DNA from 2 places in the Nocardia sp. NPDC055165 genome. Region 1 is predicted to be linked to the other one. Evidence: riboswitches for the same ligand, from Rfam matches in the RefSeq annotation. Region 1 holds a riboswitch; the other holds the start of a gene.

Region 1 (5,151 bases):
TCTTGCGCTGGGCGAGCCGGGTGGCACCGATCCGCAGCGGGGCGGCGCCGTAGCGGTTGGTCAACCGCACGCGCACCGCGTCGCCGCCGCCTGCCATGTGCAGGACGTGGCGCACGGTCTCGTCGCTGAACTCCCGTGATTCGGCGAGCTTGATCTGCTCGTTCGGGTCGATGACACCGGTCCGGAAACCGGCTACCCACGTGTTGTTCTGCATGATCTCTCCGATATTTGCCGTGCGGAATAATGCTTACGCATAGGTTTACTCGTAGGTATTCCTCATGTCAACTATCCGCATGGCAAATATCGGCTATGCTGGCGTTATGTCCGTGCGCGAGCTGTTCGACGACCCCCGCTTCACCATCTCCGGCCTGCTCTTCGAGGCGCACAACGGCCTCATCGCCAAACTCGAGCCGACCTGGAAAGCGCACGGCCTGTCGGGTCTCGACCTCAATGCCCTCCTGCGACTGAGTCGCTCCCCGGGCTGCCGCCTGCGGATGTCGGACCTGGCCACGCAAACCGAGCTCTCGACCAGTGGGGTCACCCGTCTGGTCGACCGGCTGGCCACCGCGGGTCTGGTCGAACGCCAACTCGACCCGGCTGATCGGCGCAGCGCCTACGCGGCCTTGACCGATGCGGGCATCCGCCGCCTCGAAGAGGTCCTTCCGGACTATCTCGCTGCCCTCGAGCAATGGCTCACCGGTCAGCTGACCCCCACTCAACTCGACGGCTTGATCACCGGCTTGCGCGTGATCCGGGATGCCACCAACCCAGCCGCCACCGCCCTGTCCGACCGGTCCTGAGCGTGGTTACCCGCGGTGATCTGGATTGCTGACCGGGGTAACCATCAAGGTGCTGACGTGGTTTCGAGGTCGAATCGGAGCCCCGAGCGCAGGGCTGCTGTGGCGGACATTCCGAACATGCGATGAAAGGTCTCGCTGAAATGCGAGGGTGTGGCGAATCCCGCGTCCGTCGCGGATCGGGTCAGGTCGTGGCCGGCGGCGACAGCTCTCATCGCGTGGATGACGCGGGCCCACTGTTGATAGCGGCGGAACGTGGTCCCGTACTGCTGGACGAACAACCGGAGAAAGTGCGATGTCGACAGACCGAGGGTCGCGGCGATCGGTTCGGCCCGAAACGCGTGATCCGGATGCCGACGGATCGCGGCCGCCACGCGTTCGATGCGCGGATCGATATCGGCCGGGGGACCGCCGACTGCGATCGCCAGGATTCGGCCGGGGTCCGCATCAGGTAGCCGGCATTGTTCGACCAGTTCGCGCTCGCGCAGGTGGGCGAATCCGTACGGCCCCTCGGTGGTCGTCATCTGGCCTGCGATGGCCGAAGCGGGCGACCACAGGAGCAGGATCCATTTGCCGAGGGTATTCACCCGATGCACCGCCCGGGCAGGGCTGTACGCGCTGCGAGTGAGTATTTCGCCGTGGGTGGCGGTCTCGAGGGCGAACGGCCCGTCGAGTCCGACGCTGAGCACCGCGACAGAGGTGGAATGTAGGTCGACACCGAGTTCGGGTCCGATGTACCCGGCATAGCCCGGCCTGATCCAGGCCATCGGTGAGCGGGTCGGACCACACGATTTCGCAGGCGCACCGTCGGTCACCCTTACCAGAGTATCGGTGCGCCGACCGGAACCGCGACGGCTGATTCTTCCAGGGCTCGAAGGCCGGATGGGCGCCGGTGACAAGCAGGCGGGTCGGCTTCAGGGGAGTGAATGGTACCGGAAATACGGTGCCGACCCGCCTTCAGTCCATTCGTCACCGGCGTCGGCACGGATGGGGTTCGCGAGCTGGACAGCGAAGTCCTGCACCGCAACTCGCACAGACGAGCACCGCGGACCCGGGGAGCACCGGGTCCGCGGTGAGGCTCAGGGCAGGGGAACCCAGGTGCCGAAGAACCAGAAGCCGTGCTGCGGCGCGTCGTTGTGATGCTCCGGCTGTTGCTGCGGCCGGTGCTCCTGACCCTGCCCGGGCCGCTGCTGGTCGTGCCCACCCGGATCCGCGCTCGCCACGCCCGCCGTGGCACCCAGCACCCCGAGGGCGAGAGTGCTCGCCACCGCGGTCTTGGCCACTGTCGACTTCATTCTCATGAGCGTTCCTCCTGATCTTCGATCTCACCGCCGAGATCGTCGGCCGGCCGAAGTGCTCGGCCGATAGCTGAATCTTCGCGGCGCAACCGTCGAGCCCGGTGGGACCCGGCTGGGAGTCGGCTGTGTATCGGATTCGGCGACCGCGCGCGAGCACCCCGCCCCGGCGCCGCCCCCTCGATGCAGTCGACGTTGCTACAGTTCACCAGCCGTGGTGTTCGGGAAACCGGTGTAGAACCGGTGCGGCCCTCGCCACTGTGATCGGGAGTTGTGAATCGATCCGGACGACATCTGTCATCCGGAGCCACTGGGGCCCTGCCCTGGGAAGGTGGATTCACCGCGCACTATCCCGTCAGCCAGGAGACCGGCCACGGCTACGCAGTACCCCATTCCACGAGGACCTGGAAGGCCGTCTCTTGACCCGCTCTGTTTTCGCGCGCCTACGTTCCGGCGCGTTGCTCGCCTGCACGATCGTTGTCACCGGTTGTGGTGTGCAACCCCTCTCCGACGCGGAGGGCGCAGCTGCTGTCACCCGCGTGAACTGTGGGATCGACGTCGCCGTCGATGGCCCACCGCAGCGGATCTACGCGGCGTATCAGCCGTCGATCGAGATCGCGCACGCGCTCGGTGTCACCGATCGGCTGGTGGGGACAGCATTCCTGGACTCCGCCGTGCTTCCGGAGTACGTCGGCGCGCAGGCACGCTCGCCATACGTCGAGAAGTTGCCCAGTCGCGACGAACTGCTCGCCCAGCGACCCGACTTCGTCATGTCGGGTTTCAACGGGGTGTTCGCGTCCTCGGCGCAGAACAGCGTCGGCACCAGGGCGAGCCTGCACGAGTTGGGTGTGCGCACCTGGGTGCTGAGTCCGCTGTGCCCGAGTGCCGACGGGCTCGCCGATGAGGCGATCGACCCCGATACCGTGCGCTTCGACAACGTGTACGCCGACCTGCGCGACCTCGGTGCCCTCTGGGGCACCTCCGAGCGCGCCGAAGAAGTTGTCACGCAGCTGAGTTCACGCATCGACGCGGTCCGCGCCAAGGTCGGCAACGCCGGGAAGCCGCGGGTCGCGGTCGTCACCCCCAAAGACGACGGCTCCTACACCGTGGCAGGCGGCATCGATTTCATCACCCAGATCATCGAGGCCGCCGGTGGCGTGAATGCCTTCGCCGATCTCACCGCGAAGCGCAACGTGCCAGTCGGCGCGGAAGAGCTCATCGCCCGTGACCCCGACATCATCCTGACCAGCCTGTGCTGCAAGGCGACCTACACGCGCGCCGACGGTCAGCCCCAGGTCGACAAGATCGTCGGAAACCCGGCATTCGCGAATCTGGCGGCCGTGCGGAACGCGACTGTGCACCCGTTCCTGTTCGCCGACCGGGCGGCAGGGGTGCGGATCGCACACTCGACTGAACTGGTCGCCACCCTGATCCATCCCGAGTTGTTCCGGCGGTGACGCGCAGCGCTCGCGGCGCCGGTCCGATCGTGGCCGGCGCCGCGCTGGTGGCTGTCTGCGTCGCGTCCATCCTGATCGGCTCGCACCCGCTCACCCTCGACCAGGCCGTGGTCGCGTTCACCGATTTCCAGGGGACCGACACCGACCGGGTCGTGCGCTACATCAGGCTGCCCAGAACTGTCGCGGGACTCCTCGCCGGTGTCGCGTTGGCGCTGGCGGGGGCGGTGATGCAGGGGCTCACTCGCAACCCGCTGGCCGGGCCCGGCCTGCTCGGCGTCAACGCCGGTGCGTCCCTGGCGATCGTGATCGCGATGGGTGCGTTCGGCCTCACGGCGACGGGCGGATTCATCTGGTTCGGCTTCCTCGGTGCCGCGGTCGCCGCGGCGTTCGTCTACACGCTGGGATCGTTGGGGTTCGGTGGCGCGACACCGGTGAAACTGGCGCTCGCGGGCGCTGCTTGCACCGCGTTGTGTGGGTCGATCACCACGGCGATCACCCTGCTGGACCGCACCCTGTTCGACAACTTCCGTTTCTGGGTGGTCGGCTCGCTGGCTCGCGCCGACATCGAATCCGTGTGGCAGACAGCACCGTTCATCGCTGTCGGGCTGTTGCTGGCGGTAGTGGTGGCCCGGCCGCTGAACGCTGTCGCCATCGGTGACGACATGGCGCGCACGCTCGGCACGCGGCTGGTCGCGACGCGCGCGACCGGCGCGTTGAGCGTGGTGCTGCTCGCGGGCTCGGCGGTGGCCATCGCCGGACCGATCGCCTTCATCGGTCTGGTGATCCCGCACATCGCCCGATTCTTCGCCGGACACGACTACCGGTGGATTCTGCTGTGGTGCGCGCTGCTGGGCCCGACGCTGCTGTTGGTGGCCGACATCCTCGGACGGATGCTGGCGCGGCCACAGGAAATCCAGGTCGGCATCATCACCGCCTTCGCGGGCTCGCCGTTCTTTCTCTATCTCGTGCGCAATCGAAAGGTGGCCACACTGTGACGGGCACCGAGCGCGGCGTACTGCCCAGCGGGACGCTGCTGCTGCGAACACCGGACCGGCGCATCGTCTTTCGCGTCGGGACACGGTCCACGATCGTCACCGTGCTGGTGACGGTGGCCGCGCTGGCGGTGGCGGCGTGGTCACTCACGATCGGCTACTACCCGCTCACGGTCGCTGACGTGGTGCGGGTCCTCGGTGGCGGTGGCACGCTCATCGAGTACGACGTGGTGGTGGCCGATCGGTTGCCGCGCGTGCTCACCGGGCTGTGTGTCGGCGCGGCCTTCGCGATCTCGGGGGCGATCCTGCAACGAATCGCGACCAACCCGCTGGTGAGTCCCGAGATCATCGGGATCAACGCGGGCGCCTCGCTCGGCGCGCTGGTGGTGAGTGTGTTGCTCGGTGGCGCCGGGCTGGGGCTGGTCGGCGGCGCGATGATCGGTGCCGGGGTGGCCATGGCGCTGATCGTGGCCGTGGCCACCAAGGACGGACTCGACGGCTATCGACTCGTGCTCGTCGGTATCGGCGTCACAGCGATGCTGTCCTCGGCTATCGCGTTCATCTTGACCATCGCCGACAACTACCAGGCGCACACGGCCGCCATGTGGCT
Region 2 (5,151 bases), on a different contig from region 1:
CGGTGGCGGCGGCCTCGGAAACGAAAGCGCGCGTGACCTGTTCGGGGTAGGGCGTGTAGCCCACGGTGTTGCGACCGCGCAGCAGCATCTGCAGGCAGATGTTCGGCACGGCTTCGCGCAGCGCGGCCAGGCGCTCCCACGGGTCCTCGTGCAGGAACCGCAGTGCCACATCGTAAGTCGCGCCGCCCCAGGCTTCGATCGAGAGCAGTTCGGGGGTCAGCCGCGCGACATGACCCGCCACACCGAGCAGACCGTTGGTGCGGACACGGGTGGCCAGCAGCGACTGGTGTGCGTCACGGAAGGTCGTGTCGGTGACACCGAGTGCCCTCTGCTCGCGCAGGGCCTTCGCGAAACCCTCCGGTCCGAGAGTGAGCAGACGCTGGCGCGAGCCGTCCGGCGGCGGCAGCGTGAGGTCGACAGCGGGCAGCTTGTCGTAGGGGTACACCGTGGTCGGGCGGTCGCCGTTCGGCTTGTTGACGGTGATGTCTGCCAGATAGGTCAGGATCTTGGTGCCGCGGTCGGCCGAGCCGCGCGAGGTGAGCAGTTCGGGACGCTCGTCGATGAACGAGGTGGTGACCCGGCCCGCCTGGAAATCGGGGTCGTCGAGCACCGCCAGCAGGAACGGGATGTTGGTCGTCACGCCGCGGATACGGAATTCGGCCAGCGCCCGGCGGGCGCGCGCGGCGGCGGCGGGCAGGTCACGACCACGGCAGGTGAGCTTCACCAGCATCGAGTCGAAGTAGGCGCCGATCTCGGCGCCGAGATTCGCGCCGCCGTCGAGGCGGATGCCCGCGCCGCCGGGGGTGCGGTAGGCGGTGATGCGGCCGGTGTCGGGGCGGAAGCCGTTGGCCGGGTCCTCGGTGGTGATGCGGCACTGCAGCGCGGCGCCGCGAATCTGCACCGTCTCCTGGCTCAGCCCCAGGTCGGCGAGGGATTCGCCCGCCGCGATGCGCAGCTGCGACTGCACCAGGTCGACGTCGGTGATCTCCTCGGTGACCGTGTGCTCCACCTGGATGCGCGGGTTCATCTCGATGAACACGTGGTTGCCGCGCTCATCCAGGAGGAACTCCACGGTGCCCGCGTTGATGTAGCCGATCTGGCGGGCGAAGGCCACCGCGTCGGCGCAGATGCGCTCGCGCAGTTCCGGTGACAGGTTCGGGGCGGGCGCGAGCTCGATCACCTTCTGGTGGCGACGCTGCAGCGAACAGTCCCGCTCGAACAGGTGCATGACGTTGCCGTGCTGGTCGGCCAGGATCTGTACCTCGATGTGGCGCGGGTTCACCACCGCCTGCTCGAGGAACACCGTCGGATCGCCGAACGCCGACTCCGCTTCGCGCGACGCGGCCTCGATCGACTCACGCAGTTGCTCGGGCGCGGCGACCCGGCGCATGCCACGGCCACCACCACCGGCGACGGCCTTGACGAAGATCGGGTATTCGAGTTCGGCCGAGGCGGTGAGCAATTCGTCGATATCGGCCGAGGGCTCGCTGGACTTCAGCGTCGGCAGTCCGGCCGCCTTCGCCGCCGCGATGGCCGTGGCCTTGTTGCCGGCCATCTCCAGGATCTCGGCGGTGGGGCCGATGAAGGTGATGCCCTCGGCGGCACAGGCCGCGGCGAGGTCGGGGTTCTCCGACAGGAAGCCGTAGCCGGGGTAGATCGCGTCGGCGCCGGCGCTCTTGGCCGCCTCGATGATCGCCTCGATCGACAGGTACGCGCGAACGGGATGACCCTCTTCGCCGATCTGATAGGACTCGGCAGCCTTCAGGCGATGGACGGAATTGCGATCCTCGTGCGGGAACACCGCGACCGTTCCGATGCCGAGTTCGTAGGCCGCGCGGAAGGCACGGATAGCGATCTCACCACGATTTGCGACCAAGACTTTCGAGAACATTGGCCTACGGTACCCGGCCACGAGCCGGGGCCGGACACGCAAGGTGGCTTCGCAGCAATCTTCACACCGCACACCTGCCTACCTGCGAAGTTGCGTTCATCGGGCCGTCACATCTCACCGTGCGCAGCGGTGCGCGGTGCGCACGGACAACGTGGGCGCAACCGCAGGTCACGGCCGTGTACCGGATGGGGCGGTGACCCATGGCCCCGCCGAGGGCCTATGCTGGGCAGGCAGCTGGTTCGCGTGCGCGGTGGAAGAGTCGGAGCCCCGACCTCCCGCGTAGGCGTCGAAACCCGGGTGCGGATCATGTTCCGCACCGGGTGAGAGGGAACCCGGTGAGAATCCGGGACTGTCCCGCAGCGGTGAGCAGGAACGACCGCCGTCATCAGCACTGGGCTGCACGCCTGGGAAGCGACGGCCAGTAGGTCGGTCGATCACACGACCGGTGCCCGCGAGTCCGAAGACCTGCCGACTGTGCCGGATACGCCGTATCCGGCGGCCACCGCCTCGTGGATCGGGCGCGCGGACCACCGATACCGACCTGTCGTGTGCTTTCGCGACTCTGTCGGCCGTGTGGCGTGTGCCCGCGAAAAGGCGGCGGCTCTCCCCGCACGACACTGGAGAATCTCCGTGACTGTTTCGCATACCCCCTTCACCGCAACGGTTCTCGGCCTACCGCGAGTGGGCCCGAACCGGGAACTCAAGCGCGCCACCGAGTCCTACTGGGCGGGCCGCGCCGATGCCGCGCACCTGCACGCGGTCGGCCGTCAGCTCCGTCGCGCCCAGCTCACCGAACTCGCCGCGGCCGGAATGGATTCGGTGCCGGTGGGCACCTTCTCCTACTACGACCAGATGCTCGACACCGCGGAACTGCTGGGCGCACTGCCGGCGCGGGTCGCCGGAATCGCCGATCCGCTCGACCGCTATTTCGCGGCCGCGCGCGGCACCGACACGATCGCTCCGCTGGAGATGACCAAGTGGTTCGACACCAACTACCACTACCTGGTGCCCGAAATCGATGCGGCCACCACCTTTTCCCTGCATCCGGGCAAGCTGCTGACCGAACTCGACGAGGCGATCGAGCTGGGGGTCCCCGCACGGCCGGTGGTGATCGGTCCGATCACCTTCCTGAAGCTGGCCAAAGCCGTCGACGGCGCCGCACTGGAGCGGCTGCCCGAGCTGGTGCCGCTGTATCTCGACCTGCTGGCCCGGCTGGCGGACGCGGGCGCGCGGTGGGTACAGATCGATGAGCCGGTGCTGGTCACCGACCTGACCGAGGCGGAGCTCGCCCTGGTCGGCCAGACCTACAGCGCGTTGTCGGCCGCGCAGAACCGGCCCGCGATCCTGGTCGCGACCTACTTCGGGCACCCCGATGCCGCCCTGGCGGTGCTGGCCGACACCGAGATCGAGGGTGTCGCCCTCGATGTCACCGCGGGCGCCGATCTCTCGGCGGTCGCGGCGTTGCCCACCCTGTCCCGCAAACTGGTGGTGGCGGGTGTGGTCGACGGCCGCAATATCTGGCGCGCCGACCTCGACGCTGCCCTCGGCACCCTGGGCACCCTGCTCGGCAGCGCCGACGCGGTGGCCGTGTCGAGCTCGTGCTCGCTGCTGCACGTGCCGTATTCGCTGACTCCCGAGACCGGGCTGGACGAGCGGCTGCGCTCGTGGCTGGCCTTCGGCACCGAGAAGGTCGGCGAGGTGCGCGTCCTGGCCACCGCACTCACCGCGGGCGTCGACGCGGTCGCCGACGAGCTGGCCGCGGCCCGCGCCGCCGCCGACTCACGCCGGACCGATCCGCGTCTGCACAACGACCAGGTCCGCGGCCGGTTGGCCGCGCTCGACGAGAACGACCTGACCCGCTCCCCCGCCGACGAGCGTCGCGCCCGTCAGCGCGATCACCTCGACCTGCCGGTGCTGCCGACCACCACCATCGGCTCCTACCCGCAGACCTCGACCATCCGGCTGGCCCGTGCCGCGCTGCGCAAGGGCGAGATCGACCAGGCCGAGTACGTGCGGCGGATGCGGGCCGAGATCGCCGACGTGATCACCCTGCAGGAAGAGCTCGGTCTCGACGTGCTGGTGCACGGTGAACCCGAACGCAACGACATGGTGCAGTACTTCGCCGAACTGCTCGACGGTTTCGCCGTCACCGAGGCGGGCTGGGTGCAGTCCTACGGCACCCGCTGCGTGCGTCCGCCGATCCTGTTCGGTGATGTCACCCGGCCCGCGGCGATGACGCTGTCGTGGATCGGATACGCCCAGTCGCTGACCACCAAGCCGGTCAAGGGCATGCTCACCGGCCCGGTGACCATCCTGGCGTGGTCGTTCGTCCGCGACGACCAGCCGCTGGGTGACTCGGCCCGCCAAGTCGCGCTCGCCATCCGGGACGAGACGCTCGACCTGGAAGCCCAGGGCGCGCGGATCATCCAGGTCGACGAGCCCGCCCTGCGCGAGCTGCTGCCGCTGCGCGCGGCCGAACAGCCTGCCTACCTGCGGTGGTCGGTGGACTCGTTCCGCCTCGCCACCGCGGGCGTCGCCGACACCACCCAGGTGCACACCCACCTGTGCTACTCGGAGTTCGGCGAGGTCATCTCGGCGATCGCGGGCCTGGACGCCGATGTCACCTCGATCGAGGCGGCGCGCTCGCACATGGAGGTCCTCGACGATCTGAACGCGGCCGGGTTCGCGCTCGGTGTCGGGCCTGGCGTCTACGACATCCACTCGCCGCGGGTGCCGTCGGTCGAGGAGATCACGATCTCCCTGTCCGCGGCGCTGAAAGCCGTTCCGGCCGAACGCCTCTGGGTGAATCCGGACTGCGGCCTGAAGACCCGCGGACCGGTGGAGGTCGAGGCGTCGCTACGCAATCTGGTGACGGCCGCCGCGGCGCTGCGCTGACCGACGGGAGCTGAGCACCGCGACGGTGAGCGGCACACGAACCACTGCCCCGGACGGAGATTTCCGTCCGGGGCAGTGGTTCGGTTCAGCTCGCCCTGGCGACCGGAACCGCACGCTGGGCCACGCCGCGATACTCCGACAGCGGCCGGATCAGCGCGTTGGCGGCCGACTGCTCGGCGATGTGCGCGGTCCAGCCGGTGATCCGGCTCATCACGAAGATCGGCGTGAACATCTCGATGTCGAAGCCCATCAGGTAGTAGGCAGGCCCTGCCGGAAAGTCGAGATTCGGCGCTATGCCGGTTTTCTCGGCCATCGCGGCGGCGAGTTCGTCGTACATGCGGACCCACTGCTGTCCCCCGGTCACC

Evidence for each region. A riboswitch is a leader RNA that binds a small molecule or an ion and turns the genes downstream of it on or off. The one in region 1 is predicted to bind cobalamin.
Region 2: it holds a riboswitch for cobalamin, as region 1 does, so the genes downstream of both, metE (5-methyltetrahydropteroyltriglutamate--homocysteine S-methyltransferase) here and ACWFRF_RS20515 (ABC transporter substrate-binding protein) in region 1, are expected to answer to the same signal.

Annotation. Positions count from the first base shown of each region.
Region 1 is NZ_JBSGSS010000009.1:252,350-257,500, forward strand. It holds gene ACWFRF_RS20495 (GDSL-type esterase/lipase family protein) at 1-214, opposite strand, end outside; gene ACWFRF_RS20500 (MarR family winged helix-turn-helix transcriptional regulator) at 321-800, shown strand; gene ACWFRF_RS20505 (helix-turn-helix domain-containing protein) at 845-1,612, opposite strand; gene ACWFRF_RS20510 (hypothetical protein) at 1,877-2,092, opposite strand; cobalamin riboswitch at 2,277-2,482, shown strand; gene ACWFRF_RS20515 (ABC transporter substrate-binding protein) at 2,512-3,549, shown strand; gene ACWFRF_RS20520 (FecCD family ABC transporter permease) at 3,546-4,544, shown strand; gene ACWFRF_RS20525 (FecCD family ABC transporter permease) at 4,541-5,151, shown strand, end outside.
Region 2 is NZ_JBSGSS010000006.1:409,194-414,344, forward strand. It holds gene ACWFRF_RS15920 (pyruvate carboxylase) at 1-1,891, opposite strand, end outside; cobalamin riboswitch at 2,193-2,378, shown strand; gene metE (5-methyltetrahydropteroyltriglutamate--homocysteine S-methyltransferase) at 2,516-4,786, shown strand; gene ACWFRF_RS15930 (bifunctional 2-methylcitrate synthase/citrate synthase) at 4,872-5,151, opposite strand, start outside.